One region of the Thauera sp. 27 genome, then DNA from elsewhere that is predicted to be linked to it. Evidence: predicted binding sites of a transcription regulator. Region 1 holds the regulator's gene; each other region holds the start of a gene.
What was found. Region 1 encodes sigma-54, which starts transcription at its own class of promoters, with help from an activator protein. Its sites were predicted from a motif close to TGGCACGCTTNCTGCTNA; they were not measured.
Positions count from the first base shown of each region.

Region 2: a site for sigma-54 is predicted at 1,771-1,788, ahead of B447_RS13440 (phenol hydroxylase subunit). Genes of this name have one in related genera too.
Region 3: a site for sigma-54 is predicted at 1,526-1,543, ahead of B447_RS13025 (PEP-CTERM sorting domain-containing protein). Genes of this name have one in related genera too.
Region 4: a site for sigma-54 is predicted at 1,983-2,000, ahead of B447_RS08075 (PEP-CTERM sorting domain-containing protein). Genes of this name have one in related genera too.

Region 1 covers NZ_AMXB01000017.1:31,760-35,214, forward strand. Annotated here, with positions in the region: gene recX (recombination regulator RecX) at 1-376, shown strand, start outside; gene lptB (LPS export ABC transporter ATP-binding protein) at 363-1,085, shown strand; gene B447_RS11030 (RNA polymerase factor sigma-54) at 1,108-2,574, shown strand; gene hpf (ribosome hibernation-promoting factor, HPF/YfiA family) at 2,592-2,915, shown strand; gene ptsN (PTS IIA-like nitrogen regulatory protein PtsN) at 3,052-3,455, shown strand, end outside.
Region 2 covers NZ_AMXB01000023.1:66,879-70,333, reverse strand. Annotated here, with positions in the region: gene B447_RS13450 (sigma-54-dependent Fis family transcriptional regulator) at 1-977, opposite strand, end outside; gene B447_RS13445 (2Fe-2S iron-sulfur cluster-binding protein) at 1,232-1,567, shown strand; gene B447_RS13440 (phenol hydroxylase subunit) at 1,845-2,108, shown strand; gene B447_RS13435 (aromatic/alkene monooxygenase hydroxylase subunit beta) at 2,139-3,134, shown strand; gene B447_RS13430 (MmoB/DmpM family protein) at 3,148-3,417, shown strand; gene B447_RS13425 (aromatic/alkene/methane monooxygenase hydroxylase/oxygenase subunit alpha) at 3,439-3,455, shown strand, end outside.
Region 3 covers NZ_AMXB01000022.1:51,185-54,639, forward strand. Annotated here, with positions in the region: gene B447_RS13020 (Glu/Leu/Phe/Val dehydrogenase dimerization domain-containing protein) at 1-664, shown strand, start outside; gene B447_RS13025 (PEP-CTERM sorting domain-containing protein) at 731-1,429, opposite strand; gene B447_RS22555 (hypothetical protein) at 1,630-1,821, opposite strand; gene coxB (cytochrome c oxidase subunit II) at 2,037-3,200, shown strand; gene ctaD (cytochrome c oxidase subunit I) at 3,204-3,455, shown strand, end outside.
Region 4 covers NZ_AMXB01000011.1:95,290-98,744, reverse strand. Annotated here, with positions in the region: gene B447_RS08085 (transketolase) at 1-7, opposite strand, end outside; gene gcvA (transcriptional regulator GcvA) at 209-1,108, shown strand; gene B447_RS08075 (PEP-CTERM sorting domain-containing protein) at 1,177-1,839, opposite strand; gene B447_RS08070 (LysE family transporter) at 2,045-2,734, opposite strand; gene B447_RS08065 (SIR2 family NAD-dependent protein deacylase) at 2,884-3,455, shown strand, end outside.

The sequences.
Region 1 (3,455 bases):
GCGCAAGCTGGCCGCCCACGGCGAGGCCGACGAGGTGCAGGCAGTGATCGAGCGCATGGGCGAGCTCGGCCTGCAGTCCGACAGCCGCTACGCCGAAGCCTACGTGCGCACCCGTGCCAACCGCTTCGGCGGCAGCCGCCTGCGCAGCGAGCTGACGCGGCGCGGGATCGACCGTGAACTGATCGAGGCAACACTCGCCACGGAGTGCGTAGAATCGGAACTGGAGCGTGCCCGCGCAGTGCTGCGCAGCCGCTTCCAGGCGGCCCCGGCGGATGCGCGCGAATGGGCGCGCCAGGCCCGTTTCCTGCAAACCCGCGGCTTTGCACCCGAACTGATCCGCAAGCTGCTGAAAGAACCCCGCGATGAGTCTGCTTAAGGTCTCCAGCCTGCAAAAGCGCTACAAGGCGCGCACCGTGGTCCACGACGTCGGCTTCGAGGTCGGCTCGGGCGAGGTCGTCGGCCTGCTCGGCCCCAACGGCGCCGGCAAGACCACCTGTTTCTACATGATCGTAGGCTTGGTCCGTGCCGACGGCGGCCAGATCAACCTCGACGGCACCGACCTCACCCACCTGCCGATCCACGCCCGTGCGCGTCTGGGCCTGTCCTACCTGCCGCAGGAGATGAGCGTCTTCCGCAAGCTCACCGTGGCCGAAAACATCCGTGCCGTGCTCGAGCTCCAGGGGCTCGAGGCGCACCAGGTGAAGACCCGGCTCGACGAACTGCTGCTCGAGCTTGGCATCAACCACCTGCGCGACAACACCGCCGTCTCACTCTCCGGCGGCGAGCGCCGACGTTGCGAGATCGCGCGCGCACTTGCAACCGACCCGCGCCTGATCCTCCTCGACGAACCCTTCGCAGGGGTCGACCCGATCGCGGTCATCGACATCCAGAAGATCATCCGCTTCCTCAAGGAGCGCGGCATCGGCGTGCTGATCACGGACCACAACGTGCGCGAGACGCTCGGCATCTGCGATCGTGCGTACATCATCAGCGAAGGCCGGGTACTGGCAAGCGGCGAACCGGCCGAGATCATCGACAACGAAAGGGTGCGCCAGGTTTACCTGGGCGAGCATTTCCGCCTGTGAATCCGCGCGCGCGTCGACAGCGATGAAACCAAGCCTCCAGCTCAAGCTCTCCCAGCACCTTACCCTGACGCCGCAGCTGCAGCAGTCGATCAAGCTGCTGCAGCTGTCGACCATCGAGCTGAACCAGGAGATCGAGCGCTTCCTGCTCGAGAACCCGATGCTCGAGCGCAGCGACGGCGACGGTGTCGAGTTCGTACCACCGCTACCACCGGGCAGCCCCCCCGAGCACGAGGCCAGACAGCAACAGGCAAACACCCCCGAGGCGCCAGCCAGCGCTGCGGACAGCGAGGCCGGCGACCATGCCGACCATGGCAGCGCCGACGAAGGCATGGACTGGTCCAATGTCGGCAGCGGCGCATCGAGCCGCAGCGAGGACGACGACGACGTCGATTACCAGGAACTGCAGGCGGCTGGCGTCTCCCTGCGTGAACATCTCGACCAGCAGGTGTCGCTGTCGCCGCTGTCAGACCGCGACCGCGCCCTCGTGCGCTTCATCATCGAAGCCTTGGATGACGACGGCTACCTTCACCAGCCGCTCGATGAGCTCCTCGAACTGCTTCCGGACGACGCCGACGTCGATGTCGATGACCTGAACATCGCGCTGCGCCACGTACAGAACCTCGAGCCCGCAGGCATCGGCGCGCGCAGCCCCAGCGAATGCCTGTCGCTGCAGCTCCGTACCCTGCCGGCTTCGGCGACGCGCACGCTCGCGCTCGAGATCGTCGACAAGCACCTCGAGCTGCTCGCCGAGCGCAACTTCGTCAAGCTCAAGAAGCTGACCGGCTGCGACGACGAAGCCCTGCGCGCCGCCCATGCCCTGATCTGCAGCCTCGACCCCCACCCCGGCTCGCGTTACTCGAACGCCGAGACGCGCTACGTACTGCCGGATGTGGTCGTACGCAAGCTGCGCGGGCGGTGGACGGTCAGCCTGAACCAGGAGGCAATGCCGCGTCTGCGCATCAACCGCCTGTATGCCAGCCTGCTGCAGCAGAACCGCGGCCAGGGTGGCGGCCTGAGCGGACAGTTGCAGGAGGCACGCTGGCTGATCAAGAACGTGCAGCAGCGCTTCGACACCATCCTCCGGGTGTCCCAGGCCATCGTTGACCAGCAGAGGCAGTTCTTCGATCATGGGGAGGTGGCAATGCGGCCACTCACCCTCCGGGAGATCGCGGACCAACTCGAGCTGCACGAGTCCACCGTGTCGCGCGTGACCACGCAGAAGTACATGGCGAGTCCGCGCGGGGTGTTCGAACTCAAGTATTTCTTCGGTAGTCACGTCGCCACCGACACCGGTGGAGCGGCCTCGTCCACGGCGATTCGCGCGCTGATTCGCCAACTGGTCGACGCCGAGGACAGCAAGAAACCGCTGTCCGACGCCAAGATTGCCGAAGTCCTTGGCCAGCAGGGTATCGTGGTCGCACGGCGCACGATCGCCAAGTATCGCGAATCCCTCAATATCCCGCCGGTCAGCCTGCGCAAATCCATCTGACAAAAACAGGAGTCAACATGAATCTCAACATCACCGGGCGCCACGTCGAAGTCACTCCGGCCATTCGCGACTACGTCACCTCCAAGCTTGATCGCGTCATCCGTCACTTCGACAACGTCACCAGTGTCGCGGTGATCCTCTCGGTCGAGAAGCTCAAGCAGAAGGCCGAGGTCACCCTGCACGTGCGCGGCAAGGACATCTTCGTCGAAAGCGATGATGCCGACCTGTACGCGGCCATCGACGCGATGACCGACAAGCTCGACCGCCAGGTGCAGAAGTACAAGCAGAAACTGGCCGACCACAACCACGAGACGATCAAGCACCAGGCCCCCGAAGCCTGACGCTTTCGTTTCAGCCCCACGTCCGGGGTATGGTTATAATGCGCCCGTTTCCAAGACGCGGCGCCAGCATGCCCCGGGACGGCCGGTCGCACCCTGCGACCGGAATGCCTGCGATATTGCGCGAACCCTCCAGCGAATGAGCCTGATATCCCAACTCCTGCCACTGTCCAATGTGGTGGTCGACCTCGACGCGAGCAGCAAGAAGCGCGTCTTCGAGCAGGCGGGCCTGCTGTTCGAAAACAATCAGGGCATCGGGCGCAGCACCGTGTTCGATAGCCTGTTCGCGAGAGAGCGCCTCGGCTCCACTGGCCTCGGCCAGGGCATTGCGATTCCGCACGGGCGCATCAAGGGTCTCAAGGAGGCGGCAGGTGCGTTCCTGCGCCTTGCGAGCCCGGTGCAGTTCGACTCGCCCGATGGCCGCCCGGTGAACATGTTGTTCGTGCTGCTGGTCCCCGAGCAAGCCAACGAGACCCACCTGCAACTGCTCTCCGAGCTGGCTCAGATGTTCAGCGACCGCGGCTTCCGCGAAGCGCTGCAAGC
Region 2 (3,455 bases), on a different contig from region 1:
AGGGTGCCACCGTCAGCGCGTTCGAACTTGCCGGCTCGTGAAGCGTGGGCGCCTGTGAACGCTCCTCGTTCAACCCCGAAAAGCTCGGACTCGATCAGCTCGTCCGGGAGCGCTGCGCAGTTAACCGCGACGAAGGCGGCATCCTTGCGGGGACTGAGCTCGTGCAGCGTGCGTGCGAAGCGCTCCTTGCCTACGCCTGTTTCGCCGAGCAACAGTACGGAAACGTTGGTGACCGCAGCGCGCGCGACGAGGTCATAGGCGTGAAGGAAGCCGGCCGAGTTGCCGATCAGATCGGGGGTCTTGCGCGGACAGGCGATGGTCCTGCGCATGGCTTCGATTTCCTCACGCAGTTCAAGCAGGCGCCCAACGATGGAGTCGGCCTCGAAATAGGGGCGCAGCTGGTCGGCATCCGGCCATTCCTCAACCGGTTTGCCAACGATGCGGCAGTGCTCGACTCCTGTGGCGGCACATTCGACTTCGCGGAACAGAATGAAACGGCCCATGAACGCGCTCGTATAGCCTGAGGCGTACCCGATCATCATCCAGCACACCGGGTTCTCGACCTCGCCGAAAGCCTGGACATGTGCTTCTGCTTCCCACGAGTGGTGCCAGATGAATTCGCCGTAGAAGGTACAGCCCGGCTGATTGATCTCGAGACGAACGGGTTCAACCCGGGCACAGCCTTCCAGCATGTGGAGCTGAGGCCCCATTACGAAGGCCTCGGCGGGGTCGGCCGAGCCGCGCGTGCGGCGAGATAGCTCCGCATCGCGCATACCCGATGCGAAGCCCATGCGGGTGAGGATGCGCCGTGCCTGCTCCTGTCCGACCGACGCGATGAGCTCCTTGCGTAACTCCGAGAGTGCGCCGGCATGCAGCAGCAGCATACGGTGCTCGCCCAGCCAGATCAGTCCTTCTTCCGGGGCAAACTTGAGCAGGCCGCGTAGGTCGGTGCTCTCCGGGTAATGGATGGAACTCAAGCCTCTCCTCCTCGTCCTGCCTCAATGCCCACTCTCCGGCGAGCCCTTGGTGTTCGCGTAGCGGTACGCGACACGTCATTCGGGAGCTTACCTGACACACGGGTACAGGAGAACTCCAGCGTTGTTCGAATAGTAAGCAAAATCTCGAGAAAAAGGAATTGGTGGTATATTTCTTGAGTGGGGTTGTGGTGAGAAGGTGCGGTGCACGTTCTGCTCACACCTGTACGACAAGAATGGCGAGGAGGAGGAGCAAAGTGGTAGAGAAGTTTTCGGTATTGATCGAGGACAGCGGTGAGTTCGTGCGCTGTGGCGCGGACGATAACGTGTTGCGGGCGATGGAAGTCTTGGGGCGCAAGGGCATTCCGGTGGGCTGTCGCGGTGGTGGCTGCGGCGTCTGCAAGGTGCGGGTGACCGCCGGCCGTTACCACACGCGCAAGATGAGCAGGGCCTGCGTAAGTGAGGCGGAAGAGGCGGTCGGGATTGTTCTTGCGTGCAAGCTGTTCCCTGACAGCGACCTCGAGCTCAAGGTGGAGGGCAAGATGTTGAAGGCGTTGAAGAGGCCCGCGGTGGATGGGCCAAGGCAGGCGTAGTCCGGGCCTGCTCGGGTTGCGAAAGGGCTGGTACGCGTTGGCGTACCAGCCCTTTTTTCATGGTGCATGGCAATAAATGGAATTGATCAAATGATCAAGCGAGTTTTCTGTTTGAGCATTTCATCAACAGGAATCTTCCTCCGTCTCCGCTGTAAATCTCGAGAACACGGCTTAGTGCGCGTAAATGCTCGGAGTTGTGAGATTGGCACGGAATTTGTTTAGCTTCCAGCAGAAGCACCCCAGCATTCACCAGTTCGAACGGGAGGGACCTCGCCAAATGGACAAGCAAGCGCCTGTGATCGACGTCAGTAGAAAGTACGTGCGCCTCATCGAGCGGAGACCCGACGGTTTCATCGAGTTCGAGTTTGCGATCGGAGAGCCGGATCTGTTCGCCGAGATGTTGCTTCCAGCCGAGGCGTTCAAGGCGTTCTGCGAAGCCAACGAGGTCATCCATCTCGGTCCTCGCGAGGCCTCGGACGTGGCCGAGAACGCCGACTGGAACTGGAGCCTGCACCAGGCAACCCACCAGCGATTCCGTTGAATCGCTTACGAATCATAAGGAGGAGAGTTCATGCAGATCGATTTGCGCACGGTGTCAATCAAGCCTTTGCGGCACACCTTCGACAACATCGCACGCCGCATTGGGGGCGACAAACCGGCGTCGCGTTATCAGGAAGGCACGCTCGACATGCAGCAAACGGCCAACTTCCATTACCGGCCGACCTGGGATCCTGAGCACGACATTTACGATGCCTCGCGTACCGCGATCAAGATGGCGGACTGGTATGCGTTCAAGGATCCACGCCAGTTCTACTACGGCGCCTACACCATGGCACGCGCCAAGCAGCAGGATACCGCGGAGGCGAACTTCGACTTCGTGGAGAACCGTGGTCTGGCTGCGACGCTGCCTGAATCGGTGCGAGAGACCGTGCTCAAGGTGCTGCTGCCGCTGCGCCATGTCGCCTGGGGTTCGAACATGAACAATGCCAGCGTTTGTGCCTACAGCTACGGTACCGGCTTCTCGCAGCCACACATCTATCACGCGATGGACCAGCTCGGCATCGCGCAGTACATCACCCGTGTCGGCTTGCTGCTGGGCGATGTCGAGTCGCTCGAGGAGGCCAAGCGGGCCTGGGTGGAGGACGACGCCTGGCAGGGGCTGCGCCGTTACGTCGAGGACACCTTCGTCATCAAGGATCCGGTGGAGTTGTTCGTCGCCCAGAACGCTGCGCTCGACGGCCTCCTGTACGCGCTGGTGTACGAAACCATCATCGACGATGTGCTCTCGTCGCAGGGCGGCACGCCGGTGGCGATGCTCACTCAGTTCATGACCGACTGGTTTGCCGAAACCCGTAAGTGGGTCGATGCCACAGTGAAGATCGCGGCCAGCGAGTCGGCGGAGAACAAGGCTGTCATGGCCGGCTGGCTGACGCACTGGCGCGACCGTGCTGCTGCCGCGCTGCTGCCCGTTGGCCGCATTGCATTGGGTGATCGCGCCGACGAGGCCCTGGCCGAGGTGGTCCAGCAGTTCAATGCGCGCATGGCCAAGGCCGGCGTCACCCTCTGAGGAGAGCTCCCGAATGTCGACCGTATTCCTTGCTTTGCAGACCAACGAGGAAACCCGCCCGATCATCGAGGCGATCCTGCAGGACAACCCCGGCGCTGTCGTCGATGAGCAGCCCGCGATGGTGAAGATCAACGCCGAGCGCGAACTCATCGTTCGCCGCGAGACGATCGAGGAGATTACCGGGAACGACTACGACCTGCAGTCGCTGCAGGTCAACATGATCACGATGTCGGGCAACCTCGATCAGACCGACGACGAAATCCGCCTTTTCTGGAAGGCCTGAGGGACATAGGAGACTCCGCACATGGACATGCAAGTTGC
Region 3 (3,455 bases), on a different contig from region 1:
TACCCAGCATGTGGCCGGCATTCACGACAAGCCCTCCGACGAAGGCACGCGCAGCGGGGATCCTTCGCCCGCCACCGCCTACGGGACCTTCATCGGCATCAAGGCGGCGGTGAAGGAGAAGCTCGGGCGCGATTCGCTCGAGGGCCTGCGCGTCGCCGTGCAGGGTGTCGGCAATGTCGGTTTCGACCTCGCTCGCCAGCTCAAGGCGGCTGGTGCCCAGCTGTGGGTCACCGACATCCACCGCGAGCCGCTGCTGCAGGCGGGCAAGGAACTGGGCGCGACCGTGGTTGCGCCGGATGAGATCTTCGGCCTCGACGTCGACGTGTTCGCACCGTGCGCGCTGGGCGCCATCCTCAACGACAGCACCATTCCGCAGTTGAAGGCGAAGGTCGTCGCGGGCGCCTCGAACAACCAGCTCGCCGAGCCGCGCCACGGCGTCGAACTGATGAAGCGTGGCATCCTGTACGCGCCAGACTACGTCATCAATGCCGGCGGCATCATCGACGTCTATCACGAGCGCATCGGCTTCGATCGCGCCGCATTGCTCAAGCACATTGAGGGCATTCATGACAACCTCATGGAAGTCTTCGAGCGCGCGCGCAAGGAGGAGCGTCCGACCGGCGAGGTGGCTGACGCAATTGCCGAGGAGCGCTTCAAGCGCTGAGCCGGGCCTGCGCTGGCACGAAAACGGCGACCCGCGGGTCGCCGTTTTCGTGGCTTGCACTCAGCTTCAGGCGGTGCGCTGCTTGCGGCGGACCGCGCCAAGACCGAGCAGGCCCAGGCTGAGCAGGGCGAGTACCGTGGGTTCGGGCACCGCGCTGGCAGGCGCTGGGGTGAAGCGCACGTTGTCGATGGACATATCGTCGAGGACGCCGCCTCGAGCAACCTGCTGCAACAGCACCGAGCTGAATGCGGTGTCGCTTACGAGGCCGAAGAAGCCGGAGGTGCTCGTGCCATTGCGCGGGAAGAGCCCACCGGTGGTAGCGCCACCGAAATCGACGCCGAGTACGGTCAGCTTGTAGGAGTCCGTCGAGTCCGTGTCGCGCCAGTCGAAGCCGAAGGCGTAGGTCGGGGCGTCGAAGATGAATTCGATCTGGGGACCCCAGCCGCTGCCATTGGCGCCGAAGGTCTGAGAGCCCCAGATCAGTCTTGCCGTGTTGTCGATCGTGCTTCGTGCCGTGTTCCCGATCCCGACGCCGGGGCCCGTGCCGCGCGGGTTCGCTGCCGCAGTCAGCGTGAAACCGTCGAAGTCGTAGGCGACGCCATAGCTGAAGCGCCCGAGTGCGCTATCGTTGAAGTCTTCCAGCGCGGTCGTGCCTGCCGCTGCGCTGAAGGCTGCGAGATTGCTGAAGGTGTTGATCACTGCAGCATTGGCGCTGCTGGCGAGGGCAATGGATGCGGTAAGGGCAATCGCGAGTTTCTTGAGCATTTCTTTCGTTCCGTCAGAGGCTGTTCAGACCAGCAGCGGAGAAGGCTGCTGTGCTTTTTGCTGATTTCGAGGCAGCGGTTTTTAAGTGCAGGACTCTAAGCAATAGCCGTGCCAGGCAGGATTCCGTCGCGGCGAGACGTTCTTCAGGGTGTTCTTGCGCTCACACAGCGCCCAGTTCCCTCATTCATTTGTGATGTGTGTCACGGATGATTCGCCGACTGCCGGATCTGGAACTTGACGGTCGCGCCCTTCTTGCGGGTGCGCGCGCATTCATCGCCAAACGCCATGATCCAGCCATGTGCGGGGTGTAAAAAAAGCCGACACACGCCATTTTTGATGCCATCAGTCGAGCCGGGCGGTGCGATGTCGCAGCATCGGAGCACCAGCCTCATGCAGGTAATCCCCAATTGACCGTAGCCCATTGATTTTGTGCTTTTTCTCAACTTGGACTAATTCTCCTTAAGGTTCTCGCTGATTCTTGCGTTTCCCGATTCCCTGCATATAGTGAATCGTCAGGCCGCGTGCACGACGCGTCCGCCAAGGCCTTTGCATCAGACCTCCGCCTACAGGGTTGCCAAGCCCCCAAACGATAATTAGGAGTCGTGCAGTGAGACACCACATCCTGAGCGCGTTGTATTCGGCAAGGTATTCGCGGCTGTGCCTTGGCGGTTTGTTCATGTTCTTGTGCCAGGCGGCAATTGCCCAGGAAAGCAGATACAACATGACGCGTGGCGTGACCGAGATCAGCCAGCGCGTGTATGGCCTGCACATGACGATCTTCTACATTTGCGTGGTGATCGCCATCATCGTGTTCGGGCTGATGTTCTGGTCCATCGTGCGCCATCGCAAGTCGGCCGGCGCTGTCCCTGCGCAGTTCCACGGCAGCATGAAGATCGAATTGCTGTGGACCGCGATTCCGGTGGTGATCCTCGTCGTCATGGCCATTCCGGCCACGCAGGCCCTGATCGCGATGGAGGATGCTTCCGAGTCCGATCTGACCGTGCTGGTCACCGGCTCGCAATGGAAGTGGCACTACAAGTATCTCGATTACCCGATCGAGTATTTCTCGGTCCTCGCCACCCCGCGGGCGCAGATCTCCAACGAGGCGGAAAAGGACGCGCTCTACCTGCTCGAGGTCGACAAGCCGCTGGTCATCCCCACCGGCAAGAAGGTGCGCTTCCTGCTCACCGCCGACGACGTGATCCACTCCTGGTGGGTGCCCGATTTCGCGATCAAGAAGGACGCGATCCCCGGCTTCATCAACGAGACCTGGACGCGGGTCGACAAGCCCGGCCTCTACTACGGCAAGTGTGCTGAGCTGTGCGGGCGTGACCACGGATTCATGCCGGTGGCGGTCGAGGTCAAGAGCGAGGCCGACTTCGAAGCCTGGGCGGCCGAGCAGGTCGCGCTGCAGGAGGCGGCGCGCATGGCCGATGCGGCAGCGACGCCGATGAGCATGGACGAGTTGATGACGCTCGGCGAGAAGGTCTACGGCACGGCCTGCGCCGTCTGCCATCAGGCTTCCGGCGAGGGCCTGCCTGGCGTGTTCCCGGGCCTCAAGGGCAGCGCCATGGTTACCGCCGACATTCCCGGTCACATCCGCATTGTCGTATTTGGCAAGGCGGGTACGGCGATGCAGGCCTTCGCCCGCCAGTTGAGCACCAGCGAGTTGGCGGCCGTGATCACCTACGAGCGCAACGCCTGGGGCAACGACACCGGAGACATGGTGCAGCCGGCCGACGTGGCCGCCGCGATCCAGGGAGGGGAGTGAGCGATGAGCACAGAACAGACCGGTGCCCTGCACCCCGGCGAGCATCTGGACCACGAGCACAAGCCGCGCGGCATCACGCGCTGGCTCTACAGCACCAACCACAAGGACATCGGTACGCTCTACCTGCTGTTCTCGCTGGCGATGCTGTTCATCGGCGGCAGCCTGGCGATGGTGATCCGCGCCGAGCTGTTCCAGCCCGGGCTGCAGTTCGTCGATCCGCACTTTTTCAACCAGATGACCACCGTGCATGGGCTG
Region 4 (3,455 bases), on a different contig from region 1:
TTTGCACGCAGTTCTCCTTGACTTGAACCCGGCAACGCAGGGGCGCCAGGCAGATTCGTTTCGCTCGGCCAGAGACCCATCGCCCCGGCCCTGCCGGCAGCCGATGAAGGGCGTCCAGCGAGTGAGGGAAAGCTTATTCGCTTGATTTATCGGCCTCAAACGATTATTTATGGGCCTATAGATGAATTGATCTCATGTGAATGCCGCGATGCACAATCGAATTTCCCTCAAGGCCATTCAGGCATTCGAGGCCGCCGCGCGGCTGTCCTCCTTCGCGCTTGCAGCAGACGAACTCTTCGTCACGCCGTCTGCAATAAGCCATCAGGTCAAGCAGCTGGAAGAGCAGTTCGGCGTTCAGCTCTTTCATCGCGTACATCGGGCGGTGGTGCTAACGGACGCCGGGCGGCGCTATGCCGAGGAGGTGTCGGCAGCTTTCTCGCGCATTGAGTTGGCAACGCGCGAACTGGGACGGACGGAAAAGATCGACATCCTGACGGTGCACTCCACCCCCAGCTTTGCCACCCAGTGGCTGATGCCGCGGCTGGCTCGCTTCAGCTCGCTGAACCCGGACGTCGACGTGCGGCTCAACGCATCGACCGACGCGGTCGACCTCGTCTCGGGAGCGGTCGACATCGACATCCGCTACGGCATGCGCCGCCTGCAGCCGGCAGGCACCATGGTGCTGAGCTTCCCCGCCGAGACCATCGTGCCGCTGTGTGCGCCCGCGCTGCTCGAGGGCGAACACCCCATCCGCAGCCCCGAGGACCTCGCCCTCCACACGCTGATCCATAGCGAGGTCTGCCTGGTGAGCTGGCGCGACTGGATGCGCCAGCACCGCAAAGTCAAGCTCGACATCTCACGCGGCCTGCGCTTTGACCGCTCGTTCATGGCCATCAGCGCTGCAGTGGACGGTTTGGGCGTGTGCCTGGAGAGCCTGCTGCTGGTGCAACGCGAACTGGAAACCGGCCGCCTCGTCGCACCCTTTGGCCTGGCTGGCCCCAAGGTGCAGGGCTACACCTTCAACCTGCTCAAGTCGCGCGCCGAGCTGCCCAAGATCCGCAGCTTCCAGGAATGGCTCTTCGATGAATTGGACGCCCCACGGCGCTGAAGCCTGCCAACGCCTTTCGGGGCTGCAGCGGAGACGCGCGGGCGAGCGCGCCCCCGCCGGCTAAGGCATCAGACGTTCAGGGGTGCCGGACGCCTGCGCATCGCACCCAATCCGAGCACGCCAATCGCAAGGCATGCGAGCGTGCCGGGCTCGGGCACAGTCGAAACACCAACCGCCCGCGCAACCAAGGTGAAGTCGAACCTGCTGGGGAAGAAGTCGCCCACGTAGTCCGTACCTGTCATCGACAAGGTCGTACCATTGAATGTACCGGCATAGCTGCCGAAGGCCCCCATCGACCAGCAGCCCCCGGTAGACGGAAACCATGTGCACGGATTCTCGTTGGCCACGAAATCCTCGCCCGAGAGCACGGCGAAGTAAGTCGGGAAGTCAAACCCGAGCGCAGACGCACCACCACTCTCGATCACCGGCGTCTCAAAGCGGATCTGCTGCCGCTCATAGCCGTCGGGCGGAAAGAGGGATGTGGTCACGAACACGGTCTCCTGCTGGAGCTTGAAGCTGCCGGAGAGCGCGAAGGTCTGCGGCGGCGGCAAGACACCGCAGTTGCCGTCCGGGTCGCAGAGCGGAAAGCCCCCCGGACTGTAAGTGACCGAACTCTGACTCGCGTCGATCTCGAGCACGAGGGCGTGCGCCAGGGTGGGCATCGCCCCGAGCGTGACCGTGGTGAGCACGGACGCAACGGCGACCCGTGCGGTGCTGGGCAGGAGGTTCATGTGTGCAAGGCCTCTCATGAAATTAGCATCGAATGACACCGAATCCACCCCCTCGGGTGAAGCACGGCGCGACGACACATAATGCAAATTTCATTCCCGGCGCATCTGCACGACACATGCCTTTGTATTAAATGAATTATGGATAAGCTGAAACCATAACCATGGCATGGGATGTAAATAAATCCGACACCCACCCCTCCAGCCGTTAAGGCCCCGGTGCCGCATGCCCGGCGCGCCGGACGGTCGCCAGCAGCAGTGCCGCCGCCACGAACAGGCCGCCGAAACTGCGGTTGAGCAGACGCTGCTGATGCGGCTCGCGCAGCAGGCGCAGCACGCGCGCGGCGAGGCCGGTATAGCCTGCCATGACGACCAGGTCGACCGTGATCATGGTGGCTGCGAGGATCAGGTATTGCGCCAGCAGCGGACGCGCCGGGTCGAGGAACTGCGGCAACACCGCGAGGATGAACACGATCGCCTTCGGATTGCTGGCATTGACGATGAAGCCTCTCATCACCAGCGGCCATGGCCGCCCATGAGCGGCATCGCCCGACTCGACCGCCACCGCCGCGGGCGGTGCCACCCACTGCTTCCAGCCCAGGTACACCAGATAGGCGACGCCGAACCACTTGATGACCGAGAAGGCAAGCTCGGACGCAGCCAGCACCGCCCCCAAGCCAGTGGCGACAATGCCGATCTGGAGCACCAGCGCAAGCTGCAGCCCAAGGGCATTCCAGTAACCGCGGCGGAAGCCGTAGTTCAGGCCGGAAGACATTGACGCCACGGCGCCCGCGCCAGGGCTGAGGCTGATGACCCAGCAGGCAACGAAGAAGGAGATCCAGGTATCGAGCAGCATCGGGAAGGTATCCAGGCAGTTGCAGCGCACACAAGCCGCCATGTTAATCCGCCTCTGCGCCGATGCATGGCCCTGTGTGCGTTACAGGCAGATGAATCGCCACAGCCATGCGGCAACCAGGCCACGGCGCATGCGCCTGCCTGCCCCGGCGCCCACCGCAAGCCTCACAATGGCGCCTCGTGGAGAAAACGATGGAAACAGACTGGACAGAGGAGTTCTCCCGCTGCGCGGACCTGATCGCGCAGGCAGACGGCCTGCTGATCACCGCTGGCGCGGGGCTGGGGGTCGACTCAGGCCTACCGGATTTTCGCGGCAGCGGCGGATTGTGGCGCGCCTACCCGGCGCTTGGCCGCGCTCGCCTGCAGTTCGCCGAGATCGCAAACCCGGCCGCCTTCCGCACCCACCCACGGCTGGCCTGGGGCTTCTACGGCCACCGCTTGCGGCTATACCGACAAACCACACCGGGGCCCGCCTTCGGCATCCTGAAGTCGATCGCAAGCCAACTGCCTGCTGGCGCCCGCATCTTCACCAGCAACGTCGACGGCCACTTCCAGAAGGCGGGTTTCGACCCACGGCACATCGTTGAGTGCCACGGCTCGATTCATCACCTGCAATGCATGACAGGCTGCCGGGGCAAGGTGTGGCCGGCCGACGACTTCGAGCCCGAGGTTGACGAGGCAGCCTGCCTGCTCCTCAACGCGGCTCCCGTCTGCCCCTGGTGCAAGGGCCTTGCGCGACCGAACATCCTGATGTTCGGCGACGC